Regions from separate parts of the Bariatricus sp. TF06-38A genome, predicted to be linked through region 1. Evidence: predicted binding sites of a transcription regulator. Region 1 holds the regulator's gene; each other region holds the start of a gene.
What was found. The regulator Rex, encoded in region 1, represses fermentation and respiration genes when NADH is low (regulators of the CRP and FNR family bind a similar motif). The targets are predictions, from matches to a motif close to ATTGTTAANTANTTAACAAT.
Positions count from the first base shown of each region.

Region 2: PG418_RS12830 (trans-4-hydroxy-L-proline dehydratase activase) is a predicted target of Rex. The motif match lies at 7,974-7,993, and genes of this name have one in related genera.
Region 3: PG418_RS04260 (acyl-CoA carboxylase subunit beta) is a predicted target of Rex. The motif match lies at 2,352-2,371, and genes of this name have one in related genera.

Region 1 covers NZ_JAQFCE010000003.1:243,952-254,995, forward strand. Annotated here, with positions in the region: gene smc (chromosome segregation protein SMC) at 1-339, shown strand, start outside; gene ftsY (signal recognition particle-docking protein FtsY) at 356-1,309, shown strand; gene ilvA (threonine ammonia-lyase) at 1,314-2,528, shown strand; gene PG418_RS05010 (hydroxymethylglutaryl-CoA lyase-like TIM-barrel protein) at 3,005-4,393, shown strand; gene PG418_RS05015 (GntR family transcriptional regulator) at 4,416-5,054, shown strand; gene PG418_RS05020 (NADP-dependent isocitrate dehydrogenase) at 5,074-6,270, shown strand; gene PG418_RS05025 (ABC-F family ATP-binding cassette domain-containing protein) at 6,328-8,235, opposite strand; gene PG418_RS05030 (redox-sensing transcriptional repressor Rex) at 8,394-9,041, shown strand; gene PG418_RS05035 (NAD(P)H-hydrate dehydratase) at 9,122-10,645, shown strand; gene alr (alanine racemase) at 10,642-11,044, shown strand, end outside.
Region 2 covers NZ_JAQFCE010000017.1:63,202-74,245, reverse strand. Annotated here, with positions in the region: gene PG418_RS12875 (ABC transporter ATP-binding protein) at 1-729, opposite strand, end outside; gene PG418_RS12870 (MarR family winged helix-turn-helix transcriptional regulator) at 726-1,193, opposite strand; gene PG418_RS12865 (YibE/F family protein) at 1,320-2,090, opposite strand; gene PG418_RS12860 (YibE/F family protein) at 2,084-3,166, opposite strand; gene PG418_RS12855 (hypothetical protein) at 3,199-3,360, opposite strand; gene PG418_RS12850 (metal ABC transporter substrate-binding protein) at 3,341-3,571, opposite strand; gene PG418_RS12845 (hypothetical protein) at 3,665-3,964, opposite strand; gene PG418_RS12840 (Fur family transcriptional regulator) at 4,007-4,423, opposite strand; gene hypD (trans-4-hydroxy-L-proline dehydratase) at 4,611-6,983, opposite strand; gene PG418_RS12830 (trans-4-hydroxy-L-proline dehydratase activase) at 6,988-7,896, opposite strand; gene PG418_RS12825 (C39 family peptidase) at 8,126-8,965, opposite strand; gene PG418_RS12820 (peptidylprolyl isomerase) at 9,192-9,929, opposite strand; gene PG418_RS12815 (MATE family efflux transporter) at 10,106-11,044, shown strand, end outside.
Region 3 covers NZ_JAQFCE010000003.1:85,482-96,525, reverse strand. Annotated here, with positions in the region: gene PG418_RS04265 (OadG family transporter subunit) at 9-788, opposite strand; gene PG418_RS04260 (acyl-CoA carboxylase subunit beta) at 803-2,239, opposite strand; gene PG418_RS04255 (amidohydrolase family protein) at 2,418-3,656, opposite strand; gene PG418_RS04250 (M24 family metallopeptidase) at 4,234-5,313, opposite strand; gene PG418_RS04245 (hypothetical protein) at 5,325-6,428, opposite strand; gene PG418_RS04240 (peptide MFS transporter) at 6,472-7,959, opposite strand; gene PG418_RS04235 (2-isopropylmalate synthase) at 8,241-10,229, opposite strand; gene PG418_RS04230 (D-alanyl-D-alanine carboxypeptidase family protein) at 10,469-11,044, opposite strand, start outside.

The sequences.
Region 1 (11,044 bases):
ATTATTGCGCAGCCGCCGGGTAAAAAACTTCAGAATATGATGCAGCTTTCCGGTGGAGAAAAGGCGTTGACGGCGATTTCGCTGCTGTTTGCAATCCAGAATCTGAAACCTTCCCCGTTTTGTCTGCTGGATGAGATCGAGGCGGCACTGGATGATTCTAATGTCACGAGATTTGCACAGTATTTGCACAAGCTGACGAAAAATACACAGTTTATCGTCATTACACACCGTCGTGGTACGATGACAGCGGCAGACCGGCTGTATGGGATCACTATGCAGGAAAAAGGGGTATCAACGCTGGTATCTGTGGATCTTCTGGAAGATGAGCTTACAAAGTAGTGGATAGGAGGATATGATGGCAGAAGAAAAAATGGGATTTTTTAAGCGTCTGGTAGCAGGACTTAACAAGACGCGCGATAATATCGTGTCTGGAATGGACAGTATTTTTCATGGATTTTCAAAGATAGATGAGGACTTTTATGAGGAACTGGAAGAGGTTCTGATCATGGGAGATCTGGGGGTAAAAGCGACTTACGCGATTCTTGATGATCTTCGTAAAAAAGTAAAAGAACAGCATATCAAAGAGCCGATTGAGTGCAGACAGCTCCTGATCGACAGTATCAAAGAGCAGATGGATGTAGGCGAGACAGCTTATGAATTTGAAAACCAGACTTCTGTTGTTCTGGTGATCGGAGTAAATGGAGTCGGAAAGACGACTACTATCGGAAAACTTGCCGGTAAGATGAGAGGTCAGGGCAAGAAAGTTGTGCTTGCTGCAGCAGATACTTTCCGTGCAGCTGCGGGCGATCAATTAAAGGAATGGGCACATCGTTCGGATGCAGATCTGATCGGCGGACAGGAAGGTGCAGATCCGGCAGCCATCGTTTATGATGCGGTAGCGGCTGCAAAAGCGAGAAAGGCAGATATCCTTCTGGTGGATACAGCCGGAAGACTTCACAATAAAAAGAACCTGATGGAGGAACTGAAGAAGATTAACCGTGTGCTGGAAAGAGAATATCCGGAAGCATACAGGGAAACTTTGGTCGTTCTGGATGCAACGACCGGACAGAATGCACTTTCACAGGCAAAGGAATTCAGTGATGTTGCGGATATTACAGGAATTATCCTGACTAAGATGGATGGAACGGCCAAAGGTGGAATTGCAGTTGCAATTCAGGCAGAGCTTGGAATTCCTGTTAAATATATAGGTGTCGGTGAGACAATCGATGATCTGCAGAAATTCGATTCCGACGAATTTGTACAGGCATTATTTACAACAGAAGAAAAGAAGGAAGAAGGAGAAGAATAATAATATGCTGACATTGGAAAAATTTGAAGAAGCAAGCGAGATCGTAAAACGTGTGACACGTCCGACAAAGCTTATCTACAGTGAGTATCTCAGTAGCCAGACCGGGGGGAAGGTCTATTTGAAACCGGAAAATATGCAGTACACAGGTGCATACAAATTAAGAGGAGCTTATTACAAGATCAGCACACTTTCTGAGGAAGATCGTGCAAAAGGTCTGATCACAGCTTCAGCAGGAAACCATGCGCAGGGTGTGGCATATGCGGCAAAAGCGTTTGGATGTAAGGCGACGATTGTTATGCCAACTGTCACTCCGCTGATCAAGGTAAACCGTACCAAAAGCTATGGCGCCGAGGTTGTTTTACACGGAGATGTCTATGACGATGCCTGTGCAAAGGCCTATGAGCTTGCAGAAGAGTACGGATATACTTTTGTACATCCGTTTGATGATCTGGATGTAGCTACCGGACAGGGAACGATTGCAATGGAAATTGTCCAGGAACTCCCGACCGTTGATTATATCCTTGCACCGATCGGGGGCGGCGGACTGATCACAGGTGTATCTACACTTGCAAAAATGCTGAATCCAAAGATCAAAGTGATCGGTGTGGAACCGGCAGAAGCAGCAAGTATGACTGCTGCAATCGAAGCAGGACATACCGTAACACTTCCAAGTGCCAACACGATCGCAGATGGTACAGCAGTAAAAAAAGTCGGGGAACAGAACCTCCCATACGTCATGGAAAATGTAGACCAGATCGTAACTGTAGAAGACGATGAACTGGTCGGAGCATTCCTTGATATGGTGGAAAACCATAAAATGGTAGTAGAAAACTCCGGTCTTCTTTCCGTTGCAGCTTTAAAACAGCTGGATCTGAAAGGTAAGAAAGTAGTATCTATCTTAAGTGGCGGGAACATGGATGTTATTACCATGTCTTCAGTTGTACAGCACGGGCTGATCCAGAGAGACCGTATCTTCTCTGTATCGGTACTTCTTCCAGATAAACCGGGTGAACTGGTAAAAGTGGCACAGACGATTGCAGAAGAGCAGGGAAATGTGATCAAACTGGAACATAATCAGTTTGTAAGTATTAACCGGAATGCGGCTGTGGAGCTTCGTGTGACACTGGAAGCATTTGGAACCGATCATAAGAACCGGATCATTGCGGCATTGGAGGCAGCCGGGTTCAGACCGAAGCTGATCAGTGCGAAGTTATATTAGAATGTTTAAGAGGACAGTCTTATCCCCTGGTGAGGGATGAGGCTGTCTTTTTTTGAAAATAAGGTTGTTAGGGCGGGCGAGAAAAAGAATCTCTTCCAATCCAGGTTGTGCAAACCATTCCGATGAACCTCTGAAGGCGAAAATTATGTCAGCAGAGGCTTCCATAATTTTTGAGTTTCATCTCCATTGCACAAAATAGGATTGAAAGAGATTCTTTTTCTCGCCCGGCCAATGAACGGTATTGGTAAAAAGGGCAGGACTGCTTCATAGTGAGGGAGAGGGGATAGAGACTGCAAATGTGATTGGGTGCTTGTTAAAGACGGGAGATATAGATGAAAAAATATGGAAATTTAACCAATTAGCACTTTAATTGAATGAAATACTGTGTTAAAGTCACGAAATGAGGAAAATGGGGTTGACATCGAAGGTATAGTTGTATACAATAATACAAAAATACAGGTCAGGGAGTGACGGTTATGGAAAATAGGAAGGTTTATCTGGATAAGCATACAAATTTATTGCAACTTGAGGAGCATATGTACCCGCTGGTAGACGTGGACACACCGAATGTGTTCCGGAACCTGTTTCATTATGATGAGATTCCGAAGATTGCGTTTAATGATCGTATTGTACCGCACAGTATGCCGGATGAGATCTGGATCACGGATACGACATTCAGGGATGGACAGCAGTCGAGAGCACCCTATTCAACGGATCAGATTGTAACCATTTTCGATTATATGCACAGGCTTGGAGGTCCGCAGGGGAAGATTCGTCAGAGTGAATTTTTCTTATACAGCAAGAAAGACCGGGATGCTGTATATAAATGTATGGAAAGAGGTTATAAGTTCCCGGAGATCACAAGCTGGATCCGTGCAAATAAAAAGGATTTTGAGCTGGTAAAAGATCTGGGAATGAAGGAAACCGGAATTCTGGTAAGCTGTTCGGATTATCATATTTTTTATAAACTGAAGATGACAAGACGAGAGGCGATGGAACATTATCTGTCAGTTATACGTGAATGTCTGGAGACCGGTGTCAGTCCAAGATGTCATCTGGAAGATATTACCAGATCGGATATTTATGGATTTGTCATTCCATTCTGTCTGGAACTGATGCATCTGATGGAAGAATATCAGATTCCGGTGAAGATCCGTGTCTGTGATACAATGGGATACGGAGTCAACTATCCGGGGGCTGTGATTCCTCGTTCCATTCCGGGTATCATTTACGGACTCAGAGTACATGCAGGTGTACCGAGTGAACTGATCGAATTCCACGGACATAATGATTTTTACAAGGCAGTCAACAATTCAACAACGGCCTGGCTTTATGGAGCATGTGGTGTGAACTGTTCCTTGTTTGGAATCGGTGAACGTACCGGCAATACGCCGCTGGAAGCGATGATTTTTGAATATGCGCAGCTTCGCGGAACGCTGGATGGTATGGATACAACGGTGATTACTGAACTGGCAGAATATTATGAAAAAGAGATTGGATACCAGATTCCGCCGCGTACCCCGTTTGTCGGAAAGAATTTCAATGTAACCCGTGCGGGGATCCATGCAGACGGACTGTTAAAGAACGAAGAAATCTACAATGTGTTTGATACCGGCAAGTTTCTGAACCGTCCACCGCTGGTTGCTGTGTCAAATACTTCCGGTCTTGCAGGTATTGCACACTGGATAAATACATATTATCACCTGAAAAATGAGAAACAGGTAGACAAGAATTCCATTTTAGTTGTAGAATTGAAGAAGTGGGTTGACGCGGAATATGAATCCGGCCGTGTGACCGTACTCACAGATCAGGAACTGATCCGGGAGATTGAGAGAATCTGTGACGAAAAGGGGATTACAATCTAACGAAATTCAGGAGAGAGATAAAATGGAAGAGTATTCATTGAGAAGTCAGGTTTTTCAGACCATCAGAGATGACATTCTGAAAGGTAAGTATGAAGAAAATGACGAACTCAGGGAAGCAACATTGGGGAAGGAACTTGGAGTTAGCCGTACACCGGTAAGAGAGGCACTTAGACAGCTGGAACTGGAGGGACTGGTGAACATCATCCCAAATAAAGGAGCTTATGTTACCGGTATTTCCGATAAGGATGTACATGATATTTATATGATTCGTTCCATGCTGGAAGGATTATGCGTCCGTTGGGCAACAGAACATATTACACAGGAGCAGCTGGAAGAATTGGATGAGATCATTCTTTTATCCGAGTATCATATGGATAAAGGACATTCCGATCAGCTGACAGAGCTGGATGGAAGATTCCATCAGATTCTGTATGAGGCATCACAGAGCAGGATTCTGGATCATGTGCTTTCAGATTTTCACAAATATGTACAGCTTGCAAGAAGGACTTCCGTTAAGACAGAAGAGCGTGCGATCAAGTCGATTGGTGAGCATAACGAGATCCTGAATGCCATCAAGGCGAAGGACGCGGAAAAAGCCGGCAATCTGGCAACGATCCATATTATGCATGTTATGGAGAACCTGCATATCGAAGAAAAATAGCCAAAAAGGAGACGAAGTTATGAGTAAAATTCAGATGACGACACCGATTGTTGAGATGGACGGAGATGAGATGACCAGAATTCTCTGGAGGATGATAAAAGATGATCTTCTTCTGCCGTATATCGATCTTAAGACAGATTATTATGATCTTGGATTGGAACACCGCAATGAGACAGATGACCAAGTTACAGTTGATTCGGCTAATGCAACAAAGAAGTACAAAGTAGCAGTCAAATGTGCGACCATTACACCGAATGTGGCAAGAGTAAAAGAATATGGACTCAAAGAGATGTGGAAGAGTCCGAACGGAACAATCCGTGCGATTCTGGATGGAACGGTATTTCGTGCTCCGATCGTGGTAAAAGGAATTGAACCATGTGTAAAGAACTGGAAGAAGCCGATCACGATTGCCCGTCATGCTTATGGGGATGTATATAAAGGAACCGAGATGAAGATTCCGGGACCTGGAAAGGCAGAGCTGGTCTACACGGCACCTGACGGAACAGAGACAAGAGAGCTGATCCATAATTTCGATGGAGCAGGTATTATCCAGGGAATGCACAATATCAATGCATCGATTGAAAGTTTTGCAAGAAGCTGTTTTAGTTATGCACTGGATACAAAGCAGGATCTTTGGTTTGCAACAAAAGATACCATTTCCAAAAAATATGACCATACTTTCAAAGATATCTTCCAGGAGATCTTTGATGCGGAGTATAAGAACCTTTTTGACGAAGCGGGAATTGAATATTTCTACACACTGATCGATGATGCGGTAGCCCGTGTAATGAAGTCAGAGGGTGGTTATATCTGGGCATGTAAGAATTATGACGGGGATGTGATGAGTGATATGGTTTCCTCAGCATTTGGTTCACTTGCCATGATGACATCTGTACTGGTATCACCGGAAGGCTTTTATGAATATGAAGCTGCACATGGAACAGTACAGCGTCATTATTATAAACACCTGAAAGGGGAAGAGACTTCAACAAACTCTGTTGCAACAATTTTTGCATGGACAGGAGCTTTGCGCAAGAGAGGAGAACTGGATGGGAACCAGGAACTGATGGATTTTGCAGACCGTTTGGAAAAAGCAACGATTGATACGATTGAAGAGGGTTATATGACAAAGGATCTGGCAATGATCACAACTCTTCCGGAGGTACATGTACTGAACAGTGAAGGGTTTATTAAAGCGATTGCAGAAAGATTATAAAAAGAGCAGGGAATGCATGAAGGGCGTATCTCTGACAGGAAAATGGGAAGAACCGGCTTATTCAGCTAGTTCTTCCCATTTTTCATAGAGTTCTTCGAGTTCTGCTTCGTTTGCTGCTTTTTCTTTTGCCAGTTCCTGGCATTTAACAGAATTTGTATAGACTTCTTCCTGCATCATCAGTTCATCGATTTTGCCATTACGTGTTTCCAGAACACCGATACGTTCTTCTGTTTTCTTCAGGTCGTTCTGCCTTTTACGGAGACGTGCCTGTTCTTCTTTCTGCTCCTGCCAGCTTAGTTTGGATTCGGAAACCTGCGCCGGTGCGTCTTCGGAAGCAGCTGTGGAAACAGCCGGGGTCAGAAGATCTTTTTTCTCCAGATAATAATCATAGTTGCCGATATAATTTACAAAGGTATTGCCGGTCAGTTCCAGAATACGGGTGGCAGTCTGGTTGATGAAATAACGGTCGTGGGATACATAAAGTATCGTACCGGTATAATCGTTCAGAGCCCGCTCAAGAATTTCCTTGGAAGTGATGTCCAGATGATTGGTTGGCTCATCGAGGATCAGAAAATTTGCATTGGAGAGCATCAGCTTTGCCAGAGATACACGTCCCCTTTCACCACCACTTAAATCACCGATCAGCTTGAAAACATCATCTCCGGTAAAAAGAAAAGCCGCAAGCATGTTCCGGATCTGTGTGTTGGTAAGTGTCGGATAATCATCGGAAATTTCTTCAAAGATCGTCTTATCCATATGAAGGACGTGGTGTTCCTGATCGTAGTAACCAATCTCCACATTGGCACCCAGTGTAAAGGAACCGCTGTCTGCCTGGATCACATTGTTCAGAATCTTGAGAAGCGTAGTTTTTCCGGTTCCGTTGTCGCCAATGATGGCTATATGTTCCCCACGCTTGATCTCGAAACTGATATCGGTGAAAAGTGTCTGTGGCGGAAAGGCTTTGCTTAATCCTTTGACAGAAAGGACATCATTGCCACTGACACGGGAAGGCTCCAGCTTCAGATGGATGTCAGTGTTGATCTCCATCGGTTTGTCTACAAGCGTCATCTTGTCCAACATTTTTTCCCGACTTTCGGCACGCTTGATGGATTTCTCACGGTTAAATGAACGGAGCTTTTCAATCACGGCTTCTTGATGTTTGATCTCACGCTGCTGATTCAAGTATTCTTTTAATCTGGCTTCTCTGAGCTGTTCTTTTTTGACAGCAAAATCAGAATAATTGCCCATATAAGTATGAAGCTGTCCCTGCTCGACTTCAATCACCTTTGTAACCACACGGTTCAGGAAATAGCGGTCGTGGGATACGATAAGAACAGCACCCGGATAATTCAGAAGATAGGTTTCCAGCCATGCGATGGAGTTCATATCCAGGTGGTTTGTTGGTTCATCCAGAAGCAGGACGTCAGGCTTGGTAAGAAGGAGTTTGCCAAGAGATACACGGGTCTTCTGACCACCGGATAAAGAATCTACGGGTTTAGTAAATTCTTCTTCTGTAAATCCGAGACCTTTTAGAACGCCGGTAAGCTCACTTTTATAAGCGTAACCGTCTGCGTGCTCAAATGCAGAAGTCAGTCTCTGATAAGTGGCAAGACGTGCTTCAAGAGCATCTCCGGAAAGAGACGGAAGCTCTATCTCGATTGTACGGATCTGCTTTTCCATCTCAATGACTTCGGCTTTTGCCGTGCGGACTTCTTCATAAATGGTATTGCCGCTTTCCATCTCCTGATGCTGTGCAAGGTAGCCGAGAGTTTTGCCTTTGGTAAGAACAACCGTCCCTGCATCGGGAGAAAGCTGTCCTACGATCATCTTGAGGATCGTGGATTTGCCGGCTCCGTTAAGACCTACAAGAGCAGCTTTTTCATGGTTCTCTATATGAAAGGATCCGTCTTTTACGATGACCTGATCCCCAAAACTTTTTGACAGATTATGACATGCCAGTATCATTTTTATATCCTCCTGTTAAAGTGGCAATTATGTTACTGCTCACAGTAACATAATTATAGCTGAAATACGACAAAAAACAACTATAAAATTTGACTTTTTCACTAGATTCTTATATAATTAAAAATAATGAGTCAAAAAATAGGAAGGTGGAAGTGAAAGTGGCATCAAGAGAAATATCTCAGGCAGTAATAAGGAGACTTCCGCGGTATTATCGTTATTTAGGGGAACTACTGGAGAGCGGAGTCGAACGGATATCATCCAATGAATTAAGTAAAAGAATGAAAGTAACTGCTTCACAGATCCGTCAGGATCTGAATAATTTTGGTGGATTTGGACAGCAGGGATATGGCTATAATGTAAAGTATCTTTATACAGAGATAGGTAAGATCCTTGGACTGAACGAGAAACATAAATTCGTTATCATTGGAGCAGGAAATCTTGGACAGGCACTGGCGAATTATGCAGCATTTGAAAATCGGGGATTTGTTTTAAAAGGGCTGTTTGACGTAAACCCAAGGCTTGCCGGATTGACGATCCGTGGAGTTGAGATCCGTATGATGGATGAATTGAAGGATTTTGTGAAAGAAAACGATATTGAGATCGGGGTTCTTACGATTCCGAAGACAAAAGCAGTAGAGGTTGCCAATCTCCTGGTAGATAATGGAGTTAAGGCTATCTGGAATTTTGCGCATACAGATCTGAATCTGCCGGATAATATTATTGTTGAGAATGTTCATTTGTCTGAAAGTCTGATGAGATTATCTTATAATATCACCAGATACAATGAAGAACATGAAGGAAAGTAGGCAAAGCAGACCAGAAGGCAGAGGTGCAGGAAAATTTTTTCCTGCACCTTTTTGAAAATTAAATGTATGGGAGACCGGATATGAAAGAAATACTGACAGCAGATCAGATGAGAAGATCGGATCAGAGAATGATACAGAAGATGCAGGTCCCGTCCCTTGTCCTGATGGAACGGGCGGCACTTCAGTGTGTGGCTGCGATGAAAGCAGAAGACATAGATTTGTCGAAAGCATTGGTCGTGTGTGGAAGTGGCAATAACGGTGGTGACGGATTCGCAATTGCAAGGATGCTCGTAGAAGAAGGAAATCATCCAGATGTAGTATTGGTCGGAAATTATGACCATCGTAGTGAAGAAACAAAAATCCAGATGAAAATTCTGGAAAATCTGGGAATATCTGTAGGAAACAGTTTGCCACAGAAAGAATATAGTGTTATTATAGATGCCGTATTCGGTATTGGCCTATCCCGTGAAATAAAAGGCAGATACGCAGAGGTGATTGATCAGATGAATCGGATGACTGCCTGTAAGGTGGCAGTCGACACTCCTTCAGGGATCCGTTCGGATGATGGAAAAGTGCTTGGAACGGCATTTAAAGCAGATCTTACAGTGACCTTTGCGTTTCAGAAGATGGGACAGATCCTATATCCGGGATGTGAGTATACAGGAAAGCTTGTTACAGCGCCGATCGGAATTACCAGACCGGAGTTTTTTGCGGAAGAAGAAATCTGCATGGCACTTGAAAAATCCGATGTGCCGGCAATGCTGCCGCAAAGGAAACCGGATTCTAATAAAGGGACTTATGGAAAGGTTCTGATGATTACCGGAAGCAAAGGAATGTCCGGTGCAGCATATTTAAGTGCCAGGGCAGCATATCTTTCGGGAGCAGGTCTTGTCCGGATTTATACGGAGGAAAGTAACCGGGCAATCTTACAGGAACTTTTACCGGAGGCGGTAATGACGACCTATTCTCTGGATGAGACAGAATCATTTGAAGAACTTCCGGATTTGCTGGAATGGGCGGATGTGCTCTGTATTGGATGCGGACTCGGTATGGGACCGCATTCGGAGGAATTACTGAAAAAGGTGCTTGAGAATAATAAAACCCCGGCTGTTATTGATGCGGACGGACTGAACCTTCTGGCAAAGACCGATGAGTGGGGGACCGAACAGATTCGGATGAATCCTTCCGGATATGTACTTACTCCACATATGAAAGAAATGTCCAGACTGACCGGATACAGCGTACAGGAATTAAAAGACAACAGAAGAGAGCTATTAAGGAAATATACAGAAAAAGTCCATGCTGTCTGTGTACTGAAAGACAGCAGGACACTTGTGAAAGCGCCAGAGGGAAGGCTTATGATCAATACCACCGGTAATGCGGCAATGGCAAAGGCCGGATCGGGAGATGTGCTTGCAGGAATGATCACCGGACTTATGGCACAGCATATGAGACCGGATGATGCCGCTGTGCTTGGCGTTTATCTGCATGGCCTGTGCGGAGATCATGCCAGAAAAGAACTTGGCTCTTACAGTGTGCTTGCGGGTGATCTCTTGAAAATGCTCGGCAGAACACTTAAGGAATTGGAGGATATGACAGAATGAAGAAATACAGCAGACTGCGTGCGGTGATCGATCTGGATGCGGTGATGTATAACATGGAAATGATGCATGCAAATATAGAAAAAGGAACCAAGATGGTCGTGGTCATCAAGACAGATGGTTATGGTCATGGAGCGGTGCCGATTTCAAGAATGCTGGAAGATGTGGACTATGTCTGGGGCTATGCGGTCGCAACTCTGGATGAAGGTGTTGTACTCAGAAAAGCCGGCATTCAGAAGCCGATTCTTTGCCTGGGATGTATTTTCCCGGACCAGATGGAAGAGATGATCCGTCATGAGATCCGCATGACAACCTACAGCTATGAGCTTGCGAAGCTTGCGGATGAGACCGCATACCGTATGGGGAAGAAGGCATATCTGCACATTAAGATCGATACAGGAA
Region 2 (11,044 bases), on a different contig from region 1:
GATCGGTGAGTTCCATATAACATTTTTCTCTGCTCTTACAAAAATATCGTAAATATTCTTACTTGCATACTGAAATTTACTTGTTTCCTGTTCTTCTCTTACATATGCTTTTACTACACGGATCGCAGATACATTTTCCTGAACGGATGCATTTAAAGCATCATATTTTGGAAATGCCTGCTGGAAATAAGCCGTTGCATGACGAATGATAAAGAAGAGGATCACTCCCAGGATCACAACTGCCACAAGGTAAATACTTGCCAGTCTGGCATTGATCATAAATGCCATCACCATTGCACAGATCATACTTGCCGGTGCTCTCATCATCATACGCAGCATCATCTGGTACGCATTCTGCACATTGGTCACATCTGTTGTCAGACGTGTAACCAGACCTGCTGTACTGAAATGATCAATATTTGCAAACGAATAGGTCTGGATCTGATCGAACATCTTATTTCTCAAATTCTTCGCGAACCCGGTCGAAGCCTTTGCTCCGTATCGTCCTCCTGCCATTCCGGCAAGCAGGCCACAAAATGCAGCCACGATCATAATTCCACCAACTTTGTAAATATGGTGAATATCTCCGGTATTGACACCCTTATCGATAATAGATGCCATCAGAAATGGAATCAATGTCTCAAACAATACTTCCAGAATCATAAAAAACGGTGTTGCGATCGATGCCGCTTTATATTCTTTTACTTCTTTTAATAAAGTCCGAATCATGAATTCTCTCCTTTCATTTTTTCCATATTGTAATAAACTTTATCGATCACATGCATAAATGCATGTAATTCTTCTTCTGTAATGCCTTCTTCCAACTGCGCATCCATTTTCTGAAAAATTTCTCCCAGTTTTTCATGGTTTTCCCGTCCTTTTTCTGTCAGCATTACTTTTTTCAGACGCGCATCATTTGCAACCGATGCACGGCAGATGTACCCTTTTTTCTCCAGAGTCTGGATAATATTTGTTACCGCTGAACGGCAGATACCAAAATACTTTTCTATATCTTTCTGATAAATTTCCTTATCCTGATGTTCATATAGATAACGTAAGATCCAGCCATGCATCAGGGCAATCTCATCCAGTCCTTCTTCTTTTACACGCATTTCCAGCAGTTTTGAAATCGAACGGTCTATCCGGTGCACCTGATGTCCTACGTGGATTCGCTCTTCACATCCTTCACACAAATGACTTTCCTCCTTCCACTTTTTGCTTCTTCAAAAAAAAGAAAACTGTTCACGAATAAATTGTTCATTCGTAAACAGTTTAATCCTAAACAAGTTTATCACAGATATTTCCCTGCTGTCAACCTGCTATTTACTATTTTCCATCCAATCAAAAAGCTCACAGTTTTTTGCGATCAAAACCGCTGAAACCGGCATTATCATTGTGCAGGAAATTGCTCCAAAAATCATGGAAATACAGTTCTGAAAAAGAATTTTGGAGTTAAGCAACAACTCAATGGAATAATTCTGCATTCTCAAATACGCAAATAACAACAGCGATTCTCCCAGATATGCAAACAATAACGTATTAACCGTTGTTCCGATCACATCTTTTCCAATCTTCATTCCACTTTGAACCAGTTTGTTCATTTTGATATCCGGCTTATGACATTTCACCTCATATACGGAAGTTGTTACTGTCAGTGCCATATCGATCACAGCTCCTAACGTGCTGAGTACAATTACGGCTGTTGCAACCTTGGGCATACTGATATCCAGGTTCATATTATAATAGAAAACATCTTCTCCGGCTGCCTGGATCTCATTCAAGCCTCCCGCCCCGCTTTTCCATACGACCAGATAAATAAATGCAAATAACACACACATTGTAATTGCAACCGCAAGAAATGCACTCCAGGTTTTAATATTCGTCCCATTTTGATAAAACAAAGTGATACAGGAAATTAAAATTCCTGCACCGGCAGTAACCAGAAACACGGGTGCTCCGACGGCATAAAGCCAGATTGCAAGACTCAGGCACAAAATATTTCCCGCCAGAGCGATCAGAGACATGGCGCCTCTGTCCCCTCCAACAAGCACTATTACTATCATTAGAATCAGTCCCAATATGATCAACATCTTTTTTCCCTCTTTTTCACAGATAGTTTCATCATAACTGCTGTTATGAAAATAGACACTGGGATCGCCAGTACAATTCCGATACTTTCTACAAAGAAACGGCATAATTCACATGGAATATGCAATTTTACAATGGTAACAAAACGCACCTCATTGTTCATCCGGATCAAACATGTAGGGATCAGACCGCAGCCAAACACAAACAACAGCACATTGATCATTGTTCCCATAATGTCATATCCGATCTCTCTGCCCGAACGGAAAAGTTCCACAAATTTTACTTCCGGTTTCTGCTCAACAATCTCGCTTAAAGCCACCGATATGGCAACCGCCACATCCATGATGGCACCGAGTCCTGACAACAGGATCTCTGCATGGAAAATTTCATCCGGATTATCAATACTGCCCAGATATTCCATCGTCGAATAATCCAGTTCTTCCATATGCTGCATAACAAGATCAAATATCCCCATGATCATAAGCAGGACACATAGTGTTGTCAATAATGCGGCAAAAGTTTTCCTGTGGATTCCATTTAATCCAACAAGCGTTACCACTGCAAAAAAAAGGATCAGTCTGCTACATACACTTAGAATTTCCGATGTGTCATCCGCCGTCCAGAAACCGATCACAAAAATCAGGATATTCATCATTGCTGTTATGATCGTCAAACCGCCCTGCCGTCCGGCAATCCCAAGGAGCAGAAGTGCAAGGAAGCCAAGCATAACAACCAGCATCGTATCCCGCTTTACTCCAATGATCGATGATCCCTTATAAAACACCCGGTCACCTTTATGGTATTTTTGGTCAGCCATTTCTGTTGTTGTGTATTCATTGGCAATCCGGACTTCTTTTCCTTTGTCTTCTCCGTTTATGATTTTGCCATAAAGACTCTGCTTATATTTCGTTTCTTCTGTTCCACGTGTACTTTTGCTTTTCCCTTCTACAATTGTCACCACTTTTGTCACTTTCACGATCGGTGTCTGATACAGCCAGGCATCATTCATGACAAACAGAATTGCCAGCAGATACAACACACCTGCCACACAATAAAATCTTCCTTTTTTGTTTTTCATCAAATATCTGCTAATCTTTTTCCCGTATTCCTTCATGATCCATCTTTTCTCTTCTTATTTTTTATCTGCATATCCGCATCTGTGATCCTGCAATACAAAGTCTCATCATTTGGTTCTTTATATGTCTCGAACGTTCCCTGAACGATAATTTCTGTTTCCTGTTCCAGATAATCTTCATCCGACAAATGCAGCATAATAGCTTAATCCATAATCATCTACCAGATAACGGAATGGAAAACGATCACCAAACAGCAGTGTTTTCTGTGACGCGCCATCAACAACTTCCTGATACTTAGCATCCAGGTCTTTCAGCTTTTCACTGTATGCAGATGCATTCTCCTGATAAATATCCTTATGATCCGGGTCTGCTTTTTCCAGCGCGTCTGCAATTTCCTTACTCAGCACTTCTGCATTTTTTACAGACAGCCATACATGCTCATCATATCCAAAGGAAAGGTATGACTTTTCATACCCTTTCTGCTTTATAAAAAGTTTTATTCAATCATTTAATCTTACCTTTTGATGAACTAACGAAATCGACAAAATGATCCAGAACCCCGGCAAAATAACAGTTTCTGCGATAAAGATCACCGGACTGACAAAAAATCCTACTGCAGGTGTTGTTCCCAGATTCCGAAGGACCTGCTTTGCCTGATGAACGCAGGCACAGATCGGGCAGTCCTTTCCCGTACAGTTATGATCTTCCTCTCTGGCAACATAAAAAAGAGAAGCAAAGGTTACAAATATAAGAAAAATACATATAACCGCTGCCATACTTTTTTTCTTTCCTGTATCCATCTCCTTCTCCTTTCCCAGATTTCATCTGTTAATAAATTTTATTTATTCTTTCTTACTGCATTCACCGCAGATTCCGTAAAACACAGTACGATGCGGATCCATCTGAAAATCATGATGCTGCTGCATATGCTGTTTTAAGCTTTCTATCTCATTGCACTGTAAATGGATCAGCTTTCCACATTTCTCACATTTACAATGATAGCAGTTTTCATATTCTTCCCCATGATCTCCGATATATTCAAAACAGGCACTGCTCGAACCGTCTATTACATACTTCGCGACCAGACCTTCTTTCACCATCTTCTCCAGATGACGGTAAATGGTCGTGGTTCCGACGGAAATCCCTTTTTCCCTGAAAAAATCGCAGATTTCATTCACTGTAACATGTCTTCCCTGTACCGATTTCAGGAAGGTAAGTATTTCGGTCATTTGTTTTGTTTTATATGGTGCTTTTGCCATACTGACCTCCTCCCTTCAATTTGAAAATCGTTTTCATTTTATCACATTATTTTTATATGTCAATGAAATTTGAAAATGTTTTTCATTGTTCAAAAAAAACAGAAGCACCACACACAGATTACTCTCTGCATTGCGGTGCTCCTGCCTCTTCCTTTATTTAACCTTTTTCAATTTCTCTGGTTATTTTCTATTCGAATGACTGCTCTGTACGGTTGATGATCTCATCCTGAAGCGGTTTGCTTAAGTTACGGAAGAAATCACTGTATCCTGCAACACGCACGATCAGATCTCTGTAATCTTCTGGATGCTTCTGCGCTTCCTGCAGAGTCTTTCTGTCGATAACGTTGAACTGTACATGATGTCCATCCATTGCAAAGTAGCTGCGGATCAGACTTGCCATATTGTCAAGACCCTTCTCTCCTGCTACAACGTCCGGTGTAAACTTCTGATTCAGAAGTGTTCCTGCTGTAGCAAGATGATCCATCTTAGCGCAGGATTTGATAACTGCTGTCGGTCCGTTCACATCTGCGGATTTCTCCGGTGAAATACCTTCTGAAACCGGGATATGTGCTTTACGTCCGTTAGCTGTTGCTCCGATCACATCTCCGAAGTAAACATGGCAGGTTGTAGGAAGCATATCGACTCCGTATTTTCCGCCTCTCATAGTCGGACGTCCTGTGATCAGGTCATGATACAGATAGAATACGTCCTGCATCAGATCATCTGCGTAGTCATCATCATTACCATATTTTGGTGTCTTATCGTGTACCATACGATAGATTGCATCGTATCCTTCAAAGTTATGATCCATTGCTTCGATCAGTTCTTCCATTGTGAAGTTCTTCTTATCATATACATTGTATTTAACAGCTGCGATACAGTCTGTAACAGTTCCAATACCAACACCCTGAATGTAGTTGGTGTTGTATCTTGCTCCACCTGCATTGTAGTCTTTTGCATTACTGATGCAGTCGTTTGTTACAACGGAAAGACACGGTGCCGGCATGTTTTCTGCATATAATCTCTCGATTACATTGTTTCCACGGATCTTGATATCGATGAAATGCTTCATCTGTTTCTTGAATGCATTCCACAGTTCATCAAATGTCTTAAAGTCTTTTGCATAACCAAGCTTCAGTCCGAGCTGTTTGCCTGACATTGCATCATAACCGTTGTAAAGAGTCAGCTGGAAAATCTTCGGAATATTCATATAACCGGTCAGGATATATGCTTCACTTCCCCATGCTCCTGTCTCTACACAACCTGAAGATCCACCACGACGGGCATCTTCCAGAGATTTACCTGCATTGACAAGTTCCATGATCTGGGCTTCTGTATTATAAAATGCTGGCTGTCCCCATCCTTTTCTTGAGATTTCGCATGCTCTCTTAAGGAAACGTGCCGGTGTTTTCTTGCTGATGGTTACATTAGAGTTCGGCTGTACAAGCTTCATCTCATCCATACAGTCAAGGATCAGGTAGCTGACTGCATTTACACCGTCTTTACCATCTGGTGTAACTCCACCTGTATTGATATTCGCAAAGTCTACATAAGTAGCACTTTCTTTTAAGGTAATACCAACCTTAACCGGTGCCGGCTGGTTGTAGAATTTGATCCATAAGCATTCAAGCAGTTCTTTTGCTTTCTCGTCATCAAGGATTCCTGCTTCTGTATCTGCTTCATAATAAGAAATCAGATGCTGATCCAGACGTCCTGGACTGAATGCATCCCATGGGTTCAGTTCTGTTGTAACTGCAAGATGTGTAAACCAGTATAACTGGATTGCCTGCCAGAAGGTCTGCGGTTTGTGAGCCGGTACAACTTCCAGGTTGGCTGCGATCTGCTCTAATTCTTTCTTACGAGTAGGATCTGCTTCTTTTTCTGCCATTTCAAGAGCCAGTTTGTGATATCTCTCACCAAGGATGATTACTGCATCACATGCAATATCCATCGCTTTGAGTTCTTCCATTTTATCGGTAGCTTCCGGATCATTCATGAAATCCAGCGCATCCATAGTCTTTTTGATCTTTTCTTTGTATTCCAGATATCCAACTTTAAAGTTCTGTTCACCACCGCATGTATGTCCAGGTCCTCTCTGCTCCATAAACTCTGTGAACATACCTGCTGAATAGCAGTCATTCCATTCCGGAGTCATAGCTGCAAGGATCTTCTCTCTCATGCTTCGTCCTGACCAGTAAGGAATGATTTCCTTCTCCTGGATCTCACGATCTTCTTCTGTTGTATGGAAAGATACGAGGTCACGTTCACTCATAACTACCATATCTTCTTTGCTGTGGCAGCAAAGTTCCGGGAATGTAGGAGAAGCCTGTGGATCTTTTCCTTTTTCACCAACGATCAGCTCACCGCCTCCCAGATAAAGTGTCTTCTTTGAAAAATATTCTTTTAATACCATGGCTCTCATAACCGGAATCGAATATTTTCCATCATTTTTTCTGTAAAAATCTGTCTCGATTCTTGCTCTTTCGAGATCAATGTGAACCGGTGTTGTAACACTCAGTTCTCTCAGCTTCTGAATTCTTTCATTCATGCCTCTTGCCATTTTCTTATCCTCCTATTTTTGTGTTGGTATATCCTGCATCCTGAAAAAGCTTTACAAAACTTTCCATCTCTTCTTTTTCCGGTGCATATAAATCAGTTCCCTTGTATTCCATACCCAGCTTCGGATATTTACTGCTTCCTGTATTATGGTAAGGCAGCAGATTAACCTGTGCCGGGTGAATGCCGTGTTTCTTCAGAAAATGAATGGTATCTTCCATGTTCTGCACATTGCCGTTCACTTCTTTGATCGTCGGGATTCGGATGTAAATCCTTGCCCCTGCATCTGAAAGCTTCACCAGGTTATCCAGGATCAGCTTATTGTCAACTCCGATATACTTTTTATGTAATTCCGGATCCATCACTTTGACGTCATATAAAAACGTATCTACATACGGTAAAATTGCTTCAAATTTATCATACGAAACATATCCGCAGGTGTCAATGGTAAGCGAAATTTCTTCTTTTTTAAGTGCTTTCGCGATCTGTAAAATATAATCCGTTGACATCGCCATCACTTCCCCACCGGAAAGTGTGACTCCACCGCCGGACTGTTCATAAAACATCCGGTCTTTCATCAGCTCTTTAACCAGTTCCTTTACCGGATACTCCTGCCCTACGATCTCCCGAATGCCCTGTGGGCAGAAATTATCGCATTTTCCGCAAAGCTGACATTTCTCTTTGTCAAGCTCCGGCTTTCCATCTACCATCGTGATGGCACCGTTCGGACAGACCTTCGCACAGGTTCCACATCCGACGCACTTTTCTTTATCACACTGAAGTTCTCTCTCAAAACGCTGTGTCTCAGGGTTGTGACACCACTCGCACTTTAATGGACATCCTTTAAAAAATACAGTAGTACGGATTCCATCTCCGTCATGGATCGAATACTTCTGAATATTCGTTACTAAATTCATGGTAGCTCTCCTTCTTGTCATTTTTCTTTTTAGACTAACGTTTGTACCATAGTCTAAAGATACCAAAAAAACAAAAAATTGTCAATCCTTTGGCAAACTTCTTCTGAAATATTTTTACAATCCTGATCTTCTTTCCTTAAGCAGACGAAACTCTGCACTCAGCTCATCACATATATAAAGAAGAGATACTTCACAGACTGTTTTTATCTGCAAAGTACCTCCCACTTCTCTATTGTACATTCTTCAAAATCACACACTGATTACCTCTGGAACGAAAAGCCGATTCAAACTGTGCTCTGTCATAGCTCACAATCCCTTCGATCGGGTCTGCAACAGTCACACTGTCTACACTGTATCCGATCAGTACAACACAATGATCGTTCATCGCCCAGCTGGCTTCTCTTCCATCTTCCGTATTCCAGCTTTCCATTATCTGACGTTCTTCCATACCAATTGTTCCCCATACAACCACGGGGGTTCCTTCACTTACAAAACGATACAGCTGTTCCGGCTCTGATCCTGTCTCGTCCTCTGCTTTCATTGCATTTCCATTATCTGCAAGATAGCCATCTGCTGCCGTCACGATTGCTCCCGCTCCGCAGCTTAATCCATCCGTCTCTGACTGTGGATTTCCTATAAAATAATTGTAAATATCATTTCCATATAAAGTTTCATTGTCTCCGTAATAAGTGTTGGTCCATCCAACTGTCGGTAAATATTCGAGTGCCATTGCCATCTTATCTGCAGAATATCCATAATAATTCAAAGCCATTGTAAGAGATGTGATCTCACATCCAGTAGGAAGCTCCGGCATCTGTCCTGTAAATGCAAAATCAGAAATACAGCTACTCTCCGGAAGGGGTGTCTCTTTCACTATTTCCGCATTTTTTATCTTCTGCGTCTTTGCTGTCGTTTTCTCCACTGCTGTAACAGACTGTCTTGCTCCTTTGATCTGTTCTAATTTTGCTTCTATATATGTAGTATCTTTTAATGTAAATCCTACGATAACGGCGCCAACCAGTATCCCTGCTGCCGCTGCGATCCATTTTGCTGCACTGCGAATCTGCATCCGTACCTCCGTTTCTTAACACTTCTGTAACAATTCCGTCATATATACTACAACTTTTTTCGTGTTTCGTCAAATCTGCGGGGGAGTTTTCACAAATATTTCATAAATGAGAGTTGGCAGCACAAGTAATTCCAGATAGAAGGATTGCCTGCGCAATGGGTGCAGATCCGATAAAAATTAATCTGTCCTGCTGTTTTTTATCAATCGAATGAAATCCTGGCAAATACTATGCCATATATTTCTTCTTCAGTGCTTCCACCTTCGCGGTATAAGCCTCCTGCTGCTTTTTCTGCATGATCTCACTCTTAATCTGCTCTTTTACATCATCAAGCTTCGCATCTTCGGGTTCTTTCTTATCTTCCACTTTGATCAGATGGTATCCAAACTGTGTCTTGACCGGTCCAACCACATGTCCGATTTCTGCTGCAAATGCGGCATCTTCGAATTCTTTGACCATCTGTCCTTTTCCGAATTCGCCAAGGTCTCCACCGTTTGCTCCTGACGGGCAGGTAGAAGATTCTTTTGCAACATCCTCAAATGCTTTCCCTCCACTTACGATGGATTCAAGTAGTTTGTTACATTTGTCTTCGGAATCAACCAGAATATGTTTTGCATGAACAGATGCTCCTTTTGCAAATCTTGCTTTGTTTGCTTCAAAATATTCTCTGATCTCTTCATCTGAAATTGTGATTCCCTCAAAAATCTTGCCGATCGCCATCTGTGCAAGGATATCTTTTCTTGCATTTTCCAGAATTGCTTTAAACTTTTCTGTCTCGTCTAACTTTTCTTCTTCACCATATTTTGCAAGTGCATAAACTGCGATCAGCTGATCAACACACTGTTTGCGGAAATCCGGATGGGATGCGTATACCTGCTGTTCTCTCGGAAGGCTTGCGATAAATGCATCTACCTCTGCTGATGTAATTTCATGTCCGCAGATTACTGCTTCAACTGTTTTTTCCATAATTTCTTTGTACTCCTTTTTTCTCGTAGTGTTTCAATTGTACCATTTCATACGGTGTTAGTCAAAGTTGGTTTTATTTCTATGAAACTTCTCTTCATCTGATATCTTTTCTTTCGACTTCATGTTATACTTCGTTTAGGTATGTTTTTTTAGTTTTTTCATTGGAGGTTATTAACATGTCAAACGAAAGTACAAAAACCAATCAGATTACCGAAGGAGTTATCTGGAAGCAATTATTGATTTTTTTCTTTCCTATTGTAGTTGGAACTTTGTTTCAACAGCTTTATAACACCGTAGATGCTGTCATCGTCGGTCGTTTTGTCGGAAAGGGCGCACTTGCCGCAGTCGGGGGATCTTCTGCCGTTCTTTCCAATCTGATCATCGGATGTTTTACGGGACTTGCAAGCGGTGCATCTGTAATTGTTTCCCAGTTTTATGGTGCAAAGGATGAGCGGAATCTGCAAAAGAGTCTGCATACCGCCTATGCTTTTTCCGCTATTCTCAGTATTGTATTTACAATACTCGGATGGGCCTTAACACCATTTCTTTTGAAGCTCATCGATACACCTGCAGATACACTTGCGGATTCTATTCTTTATCTGCGGATTTACTTTTTAGGTATTTTCGGTACCTTGATCTTTAATATAGGCTCAGCCATCATGCGCTCCATCGGTGATTCCCGCAGACCACTATATTACCTGATCGTCTGTTGTTTTCTAAACATCATCCTCGATCTGGTACTGGTAATCGTATTTGATATGGGAATTGTCGGAGCCGCTATCGCAACCATTATTTCACAGGCAGTAAGTGCAATCCTTGTCACCAATGCACTGATGAAAAAATATGATGACTGCAAGCTTTATCTGAGCAAACTACACATAGACCTTTTGAAGCTGCGTATGGAATTCCGCATCGGTATTCCAAGTGCACTGCAGGCATTTATGTACAGTATTACCAATATCATTATTCAGGCAGCAATCAATGGTTTCGGAACCGATACTGCCGCTGCATGGGCTTCTTTTGGTAAACTGGATGCGCTTTTCTGGACAGTCAACGGAGCATTCGGAATTGCGATCACAACCTTTGCCGGACAAAATTATGGAGCAGGTAAAAAA
Region 3 (11,044 bases), 160 kb from region 1:
TATTCGCACTATGCATTCCATTTGTTTGATTTTCTTCTCTTGATAGAACGTACTACAAATCCGTCTGTAGTAGTTCCTTCTGCTGCTGCGATCGCTGCTGCGATAACTGCAACAAGTTCGGTATCATCCATTTCTTCTGCCTCTTCTACAGCTGCTGACACTGCCGGAGCCGGTGCTGCCTTCGGAGCTTCTTCTTTTTTCTTTTTGGATGTACCGTTAAGTAATGCAGGAACGTATTTGATCAGGGAAATGATAAAGCTCATGAAAATAAGCATTACGAATACAGTTCCCATACCAAGTAATGTGTTAAGTCCCGCTTTTTCAAGGATTTCGCTCATGCCGTAATGAGCATTGACTGTAAATGATTCCAGAGTCATATTCTCATCGAATACGAATTCCAGGTCTGCACTTCTGTCAGAAAATGTTGCCGGTGCAGTTACCGTAACACCTGTAGAAGATGCCTCGAATTCATAGTCTTTATGGCTTTCATAATCGCCGCATTCTTCCAGGGATGCTTTCCATCCTTCCAGTGCAGTTGCAAAAGTGTCTGCTTCCATCTGCACACCGGTCTGGTTTTCAAACTGTGCCATCAGATATCCCTGATTCCAGTCTGACATCTCTGTGATCTGGTCGCTTGTGATGGATCCGCTCTCAATGATATCAAAAACAGCATCACAAGACTGGATCAGTGTATCTTTGTCATAGCTGACGGTCTTGGCATTCCCGCAGCCTGCAAGGCCGAGCACAAGTACCAGAACTGCGACTACTAAACTAATCTTTTTCTTCACTTTGCTTCACCTCGCTAAATTGTTCCGTGTTTTTTGGATGGTCTTTCTTCCCTTTTTGTAAATAACATCTCAAATGCACCGATCACATATTTTCTGGTATCTGCCGGTTCGATGATGGTATCTACATATCCTCTTCCAGCTGCGGAAAGCGGGCTTGACTGAAGTGCTTTGTATTCTTCTGTCTTTGCTTTTAATGTATCTGCATCTGCATCTGTGTACATGATCTTCGCAGCCATGTCTGCTGCCATCATCCCGATCTCAGCTTCCGGCCATGCGTATACCATGTCTGCTCCGATTGCTTTGCTGTTCATTGTCACATATGCGCTTCCGAATGCTTTACCTGTGATCACATTGACTTTTGGTACAGTTGCATCTGCAAATGCATAAGTGAGAGCTGCCATCTCTCTTGCAAGGTTCTTTTCTGAGCATGCAGTTGCCTTGAGTCCCTTTACATTTGTAAGTGTGAGTACCGGAATTCCGAATGCATCACAGAATTTAACGAAAGCTGCTGCTTTCTTGCATCCCATTGCTGAGAGTGTGCCGTCGAATTCTTCTGCTGTGTTGCCTTCTTCATCGTATACTTTTGAGCGGTTGGCAACAGCACCTACTGTCATTCCGTTCAGGCGGATGAATCCTGTTACCATATCTTTTGCATAAGCTTTCTTTGTCTCAATGAATACACCATTGTCAGAGATCATAGAAAGAGCAAGTGCTGCATCTTCTGCTGCATTCTCAAGATCTGCACATACTCTGTTCAGATCATCTGTGCATTCATCATATGCATCGTTGTCTTCGTTGTTAGCAGGAAGAATTGCTACGAGTGAGCGGATCTCGCCAAGAATTTCTTCTTCGCTTCCTACGCCGTCAACGATTCCGGATTCTTCACTCTGGAATTTTGCGCTTGCTGTATCGCATTTGTCCGCGGTGTTGCCCGGAATGGTGTTCGGAGAGTTTACGAATAATTTTCCGTTCTCTGCCATGAATGTAAAATCAGAAAGTGCTGCTGCCGCTGCCAGTCCACCACCGCAATTGCCAAATACTGCTGTGATCTGCGGAATTACGCCAGAAGCCATAGCCTGTTTGTAATAGAAGCTTCCGAATGCGTTCAGTGCGTCAGTTGCTTCCTGAAGACGAAGTCCTGCGCAGTCAATCAGACCGATCACCGGTGCGCCCATCTTCATTGCCATATCATAAATGTTCGCAATCTTCTTTGCGTGCATCTCACCGATGGTTCCGTTCAGTACAGATGCGTCCTGGCTGTATACATATACCAGGTTTCCATCGATTACACCGTAACCTGTGATGACGCCATCTGTCGGAGCTTTTTTCTCCTGCATGTTGAAATCTGTTGCTCTTGCAGTTACCTGTCCACCGATTTCAACAAAGCTTCCCTCATCGAGCAAATTGGCAATTCTTAAGCTCGCCGGGTTTGATGATGTTGTGTTGCTCATAAATCTAGCCCTCCATTTTTATAAATTTAATAATTAAATCAAATTTTCTGCCGTGTATATTATACTTGCTTTCTATGCAATACGCAACTGTTTTTGATAAGTTTTCTCTTATTTTGTTAAATTTTCGACAAGTAATTTTCACGTGTAAAAAAGCCTCTGCAACGCAGAAGCCTTTTTTTTACATAAACATATTCCCTGTTCCGACATAACGGATGCCGTCTTCAAAGACTCTTTTTCCGCCAAGTGTAACAAATTTTACATCTTTTAATCTGGTGATATCCTTGCTTAAGTCACCGCCAACTACCAGAAGATCTGCATCCAGTCCTTCGGCAACAAGTCCGCGTTCTTTTTCCACACCCAGAACCTTTGCCGGATTGGAAGTTGCCACCTGTACTGCCTGCACCGGTGTAATTCCGTATTCCACCATATATTGCAGTTCTCTCGGAAGCGGTAAGAGCGGAGAATGATACATCACCATATCGGTGCCGGCAAGAACCGTCACACCCGTATCATAAAATTCTTTAAAATGATCCCGGTACGCTTTGTATGCCGGTTCAAAGAATTCATAATTTTCCATCTCTTTTTGCATGACCGGATCACTGACCGGTGCATCGCCATTCTTCTCGATATTTTCCTTGCACAGTTCATAGAGATAAGTATATGCCATGATAGTCGGTGTCCAGGCAATACCTTTTTCTGCCATCTGCTTTGCATGATCCAGCGTCATAAAGGTTCCATGTTCGATCGTGTCAAATCCGGCATCAATGCACATCTGGATCCCCGGATTGGTTCCGGCATGCACGCCACACTTGATTCCTCTTCTGTGGCATTCATCCACCGCCGCATCCAGTTCTTCCTGGGTAAGCTCCGGATACGATTCGCGGTTGGTGGTCAGGATCTTCACCCATTCCGCACCATCGCGAACCTGCTTACGGATTTCTTTACGGATTGCCCACGGACCGTCCGCTTCCTCGACTTCATCCCAGGCATGTCCGCCCGTCATGCAGATTCCGGTATCCGTATGCACGATTCTCGGGATCACGATAAACCCCTTCTTTTCTGCCAGTTTCAGATTCTTGCATACACCATGTGCTGAAGACATATCCCGCACCGTGGTGATTCCTCTTTCAAATGCAGCCTGCGCATGCTGCAACGCATATAACATGATCAGCTGTGCCCCATAATTAAAGCTGTCCGGCTGGGAATAGCCGTATGCAAGATGCGCATGCATATCCATAAGTCCCGGAAGAAGTGTCGCATCACCATATTCCTTAACTTCCTCCTGCGGAAATTCTTTCAGCAGCTCTTCTTTTGGTGCGATTTTTCCGATCTTGCCGTCCTCTCCAATATAGACTGCCTTATCCGTAAGAACGGTCTTTCCATCTCCTGTAATCAGATATTTCGTACTGATAATCATCCCTTGGTCCCTCTTTTATTCCTTTATTTTTCAAATACACGCAGCCCTTTCATGCTGCTCCTCTCTCGTCGCATTCATTCTTTAATATTTTAAAGTGCAACCATTTTGAAGTGTATTATACTTGTTTTTCCTAAATGGCGCAACCGTTTTCCACAGAATCTGTTAAATATTTTGCATTTTTTAATCCGTTTTACGTCCAAAACTTTATACGGATACACTTGCACTTTTCATTTTACTCACAACATCGTTTAACAATCAATATTAAATTTTTGCGATTCCCAGGTCTGCGTCCAAAGATTACAGCGGCAGATTTAAAAAAATATAGGGGTGAAGGCACTTATTGTGCAATGGAGATGAGACTCAAAAATTGTGGAAGCCTCTGCTGACACAATTTTCGCTTTCAGAGGCTCATCGCAATGTTTTGCACAATGGACTTCACCCCCATATTTTTCTAAATCTGCCCCACTACCTCCCCCTCGCAGACCGTCCCCGCAAAAAAAGAAAACCCTTATCCGGCAAACCACCAGATAAGGATTTCCTCAATTCTTTATACTTTTTTAGGATGACAACATTTTTATTACAGTGTGATCAGAGCATCTGTAATATTTGTAATTCTGCGGTATCCATCTTCTGTGATCAGGAAATCATCTTCCTGACGGACGCCACCGATTCCCGGAATGTAAATTCCAGGTTCGATCGTATGAACCATTCCCGGCTGAAGGGTCACTTTACTGCCGGTACAGATATACGGCTGTTCATGAATATCCAGTCCGAAGTTGTGTCCCGGACCGTGTGGAATATGATAGCCTGCATCTTCTACTACCTTCACGATGATATCTCTGAGCTCGCCCATAACCATTCCCGGTTTCAGGCTGTTCTGACCAGCATCCTTTGCTTTTCTGACTACGTCAAACATCTTGTAAAGCTCCGGATTTTTGGCTTTCCCTACTGCAACAGTACGGGTAATATCCGAGCAGTATCCGTGATAATAAGTCCCGAAATCAATCGTCACAAAATCACCAAGCTGGATTTTTCTATCGGATGCTGTCGCATGACAGTTTGCTCCGTTATCCGGACCAGAGGCTACGATCGTCTCGAAGCAGAATCCAGAGCCGCCACGGCTTCTGAACTGATATTCCAGTTCATTTGCAATATCGATCTCTGTAACGCCCGGTTTGATCACATCAAGCAGTGCATAGAAAGATCTCTCTGAAATCCGGCATGCCTGTTCGATCGTCTCGATTTCTTCCGGTGTCTTGACCGCACGTAAAGGTTCTACATAAGACCCTTCGGAAACGAATTTGGTATCAGGCGCCTGACTTACCAGATCCTGATAATCATCAAACGTAAGATCTGCTCCACAGATTGCACACTGTTTTACCCCTGCTTCTGCCGCCAATTTACCGGTCTGGCTGAAGTAATTCAGTCCTTCACCGTAGACAACAACTTCAAATCCTTCTGTTTCCTGTGCGGCCTGGAATTCAAACCGTCCGTCGGTTACAAAATAGTTTTTCTTTTCTGTCAAAAGCAGGACTGCAACTCCATATTCTCCGGTAAAGCCGGTCAGATACTTGATGTCGCTGCCTTTGCTGATCACAATTCCGTCATGACCATTTTTCTTTACAGCATCTACAATTTTCTGTATGCGTGTATTCATTGTTCCATCTCCTACTGAATGAAATCCCAGTTGAATTTCATATTTTCATCATATGATTTGTATGGTTTTCCATCAATATCATAGATGTTTACATTATAATGCCAAGGTTCCGGAAGTGTCTTCTCCGGATAAATGTGCTTCATCAGCTCATATCCTTCCGGATCATAGACCTTCAGTTCCTCTCTTGTGTTGACCGGTCCGCGGATACCATCCCATCGTCCGTCAACACCTTCCTGCATGACATTGAACCAGACAGTACTTAAGGTTGCAAAATACTCTTCGTAATTGCTGATCGCATAAGTGTCCGGCCACAAACCATTGTCGCTGGCATGCTGATATGCTTTCCGGATCATGTCTGCAAGCGTCTGGTCTTTCAGACCATTCATTCCAACCAGATGGATCGCATGTCCGAATTCATGCACAAGGATCATCTCATTTGGATAACTGGTTGCATATCTTCCGGTTCTGAGACGGATTACATTTGCCTCTGAAATAGAGGATGCCGGATTCGTCATCTCACCGCCGTAACCTGCCACGTGGCGGGTTGCAAGCAGATATCCCATTCTGTGCTCCGGGACATCATAAGCATTCTCAAGCAGTCCGAACACAGATACCTCTGCACCTCTGCGGACAAGCTCTTCTGCTACTTCCGGGATCTTTTCAAGCATCATATCAATAATTGCAAGTGCTTTATCCACTACAGCCGGTGTTGTTTTTTCTCCGGCTTTTACTACAATGCCGGAGGTTCCTTTTTTGTGGACTACATAATATGGCTGATACACGGTCTGGTAGACCTTTTCATTGTCTGCCGGTCTGTCTTTTACATCAGTCAGCTTTCCGACAACCTGTACGGTAACCTCTCCTGCACATTCCGGATCAACCGGATGAACCAGGGAAAGTGTGGTACGCATGGATTCTTTCTGGTATACCGTACCATAATCCCATGTCATATCACTGGTCCAGTGTACCAGTTCCTGTACTTTCCCTTTGTATTTTACCAGATAATCGTTTTCATTATCAGCACGGCGCATCTGTTCGCCCCAATAAATCTCAATTCTTCTGTCATCGATCAGAATGACTTTTTCGACCGGTGCATAATTACAATTCTCTGACATTTATTTTTCATCCTCCTGAAACATAAACTTATTCCCTAATCTTTTATGCTTCTGCGTTCTTGTCCAGTCCCATTCCGACTGCAAGCTTTTTACTGAAGATTGCTACAACCGCACCAACTGCACATACACCCAAACCGATTGCTACGAAGAACGGAATTTCGCTTCCTTCTTTGTAGAAGTTTGTAAGCAGCGTGTTAAGAGCAGCTCCTGTAGACTGTGACATTGACCAGATTGTCATCATCTGTGTCATGAATGCCTTCGGTGCTGCAACAGCCGTGATTGAGTAACCGATCGGGCAGGTAAATCCTTCACCAAGCATCAGGATTGCATAGAATAATACGATCCACCATGCACTGACTTTTGCATCTCCAGGATAGATTACATAGAGGAGTGCAATGATTAAAGCTCCAAGTCCCCAGAAGATTGTTCCGATACCCATCTTTGTGGTTCCGTATGGCTGTTTCTTTCCGAGTTTTGTCCATACTGCTGTCAGGATACTTCCGATGATAACTGCAAATACTGCTGGGATTGTCTGCATAGATGCTGCAGGCACTTCCATTCCGAACAGTACACGGTTAACCTTTTCTTCATAGAAGATTGCAAGGATTGAAATTGTCTGTGTCCAGATCAGCAGGGTAACTGCGTTACAGATGAACGGCGGAACCAGGCAGAGGATTTTCTTCTTCTCATGTGGCTCTGTCTTTTTACTTTTGTAAATAACTACCAGGTATACGATCGGGATAATGATCGATACAGTACTGATTACATTTGAGAATACAGAAATACTTAATGTTCCTGTTGCAAAAAGCGTTGCAAGAACAACTGCGCAGATAACAAGTACAATGATCATCTTTGTGATGAAAGAACGTTTCTTATCATCCGGAAGCGGATCATCCGGTTCAATACCGATATTACCGAAGAACGGTTTGTATGTAACTGCATATACAACGATACCCAGGAATGCAAGGACTGCACATGCCGCGAATGCTACATGGTATCCGAGTGCTGCTGCGATTGCACCGGAAAGTACCGGAGCTGCTGCACCAATGTTGGAAATTACGTAAGAAATCGTGTAAGCGCTGTCACGTCTTCCATCGGATTCATCATAGAATTTTCCAAGAAGAGCATCCAGACATCTGCCACCGAACATCGGTCCGATTGCCAGACATCCCATAGCGATTCCATAGCCAGGAACGCCAAGTGGTAATGCAAGGCATACATATCCAATAAATGAAAGTGATCTTGCTATAAATAAAGACTTCCGGCATCCTAAGATACGGTCGCAGACAAAGCTTCCGACAATACCTGTCAGTACGACAACTGTTGAATATAAAGAGATCAGCTGTGCTGCATTTGCCTTGCTGAATCCAAGTCCTTCCGGTGCATTTGCGTATAAGTAGTAAATCAGTACCGCACTCATCGCATAGTTTGCAAAAGAGTTACAAAGCTGCATAAAGCTTAGGGTTCCCACACCCTTTGGCTGTCCTAAAAAGGCGGTTTGTTTTCTTAACGCCTCATCATGTTCGTTCATTATTTTTCCCTCCAAAATAACCTTTTGTATTCATTCAACAAAAAACAATCGTTAATTATTTCCCCATCCTCAAATGTCTTCACTCCTCCTTTTTTCATAATTTTTAACTTTTGTTTTTTATTTTGAACATACAAGTATCTTACTTTTTTTTGTTCACTTTGTCAATATTTTCGTCTGTAAATATGAATTTTTGTTCACATTCATAAACATTGACAAAAAAGAACGCAAAAACGTCTTTTTTCCGTTTTTTGCGCCCTTTTTTCGTCATTTTTATGTATTATTTATTTCTGGTTGCGGAACTGTACCGGTGTGATATTGTACGCCTTCTTGAAAAGTCTGTTGAAATGCTCCACATTCTGATATCCAACGGTCAGTGCAATATTTTCAACGGTCATGCTGCTGCTCTTTAACAGGGCACGTGCCTTTTTCATTCTGACTTTTTTGACAATATCCCCGAAAGTCATTCCGGATTTTTCTTTGATATATTTAGAAAGATACGGTTTGGACAGGAAGAATTTTTCTGCCAGATCATCTAAAGATACATCCAGATAATTTGCCTGGATATAGTTCATGATCTCTACCATTCTTTCATCTTTACATTCATTCACATTCTTCAGTTCATCAATCTTATTGACAGCAACTGTCAATGCCTCAATAGAAGCTTTGATGATATCGGCATCAATTCCGACTCCCCAGTAGGTCTTTCCATTGCAGATGACACCTACATAAGCACATGCCTTGGAAGAAGAACCACGTGTCAGGGAATGTTCTTCGTAGAAGCTCAGTTCATAGCTGATACCAAAGTACTGTTTGATCGCATTGCTGACTGCGTCAAGACGTCCGTTACCGCCTGCTGTTACCACACGTTTTCCATTTGCATGGGAAATGGTTGCATCTGCTATAATACCATCTTCCTGTTTGAAGTGGCATTCATCGATAGAGAAGATTCCTTTGTAATTTACATAATGATCTTCAAAAATGTGGTATACCCAGTCCGGAGTCAGCTCCTTGTGTGCTTTATCGGATACATCTTTTACCATGTAGCCGACTTCTTCACGCATTTCTTTCGGAACGCTGATGCCAAAGTTCTGTTTCAAAATGTAGCTTACACCGCCTTTTCCTGACTGACTGTTGATACGGATAACATCTTTATCGTAAGTTCTTCCGATGTCCTTCGGATCGATCGGCAGATACGGTACGGTCCAGTGATCTCTTTCTTCCGCTTCACGCCATGCCATACCTTTTGCGATGGCATCCTGATGGGAACCGGAAAATGCGGTAAATACCAGATCTCCTGCATATGGCTGTCTTTCATAGACATGCATTCTGGTCAGGCGTTCGTAAATTTCACGGATCTTTGGAATGTCAGTGAAATCCAGTCCCGGATCTACACCCTGCGAGAACATATTGAGTGCCAGTGTCACGATATCCACGTTACCGGTACGTTCTCCATTTCCAAATAAGGTTCCTTCGATACGGTCCGCACCTGCAAGAATACCCATTTCAGCAGTTGCCACGCCGCATCCACGGTCGTTGTGTGGGTGAAGGCTGAGCACCACGCCATCACGGTATTTCAGATTCTTATCTACATATTCTACCTGTCCTGCAAATACATGCGGCATTGCGTTTTCTACGGTTGTCGGAATGTTGATGATTACTTTTTTATCTTTTGTCGGCTGCCATACATCCAGTACTGCATTGCAGACATCCACTGCATAGTCCACCTCTGTTCCTGAAAAGCTTTCCGGACTGTACTCGAAAGTAAAGTTCCCTTCTGTCTGATCAGCAAGCTGTTTCAACAGCTTTGCTCCGTCGATGGCGATTTGTTTTACCTGTTCTTTGTCTTTTTTGAAAACCTGTTCTCTCTGTGCAACAGAGGTTGAGTTGTACACGTGGATCACAGCATGTGGTGCTCCCTGTACAGCTTCGAAGGTACGTTTGATGATGTGCTCTCTTGCCTGTGTCAGTACCTGGACAGTCACGTCATCCGGGATCATGTCTTTCTCAATCATGGTACGCATGAACTGGTACTCTGTCTCAGATGCTGCCGGGAATCCGACTTCGATCTCTTTGAATCCCACATCGACCAATAACTGGAAGAATTCCAGCTTTTCATCCAGACTCATCGGCTCGATCAGTGCCTGGTTTCCATCACGCAGGTCAACGCTGCACCAGATTGGCGGTGCATCTACATAATCTTTTTTCACCCAATCATATTCAAATTTCGGAGGCATAAAATATTGTCTCTCGTATTTTTTACAATTTTCCATTTTGTTTCTCTCCTTTTATTTAATTGGAAAGGGCGGCATCTGCTTTTTCTTCTGTTCATATGAAAAAACAAGAAATTTTTCATAAAAATCACACAATTTGCCTAATTCCTGACTTTTCACAAATATCCGTCAACTTTCTTGTCTTATTTTGTTGTCTAGCTAATGCTAACATATCTTATCGCGAAAGTCCATTGATGAATTTAAGCAATTTTCTTGATCTATTTTATTCTTCTCGTGTTTTAAAAATTAAATTGGTAAAACATTTCACACATTTTCATGGCTATCCAGGTAAATGTTCTCCGTCTGACTGTTTCTTTTACAACAGCCTGGCAGCTCCCCCATTTCTCCCCGTTTAAGAGATACGTAATCTGTCCGACCGGTGTTCCGCTTTTCACCGGCGCATCCAGTTTTTCCGGTACTTCTGTCTTTTCTTCTGCCACATCATCATCTCCGACCAGAATCTTACCCGGACTTTCTTTTCCTTTGATTTCCACTTCCACTGCTGCTTTTCCAAACAAACCATTTTGGGAAACACCGTTTTCCACGGGTATTTTCGAAAGCTCCGGTATTTTCCACACCTCATCATAACGATAATGTGCCATTCCGTACTCCATCAGTTTTCTGGTATCTGTCCATTTATAATTCTTGTTGTTTGGCCAGCCACAGGCAAGCAGTGCCACTACAAATGTACGACCCTCACTCTGTAAAGCCCCTACATAGCAATATCCGGCATCCCCGGTAAACCCTGTTTTCCCGGAAATCGCGCCATCCATCATCTGAAGAAATGCATTGTGGTTGCTGCAGCTAAAATTCCC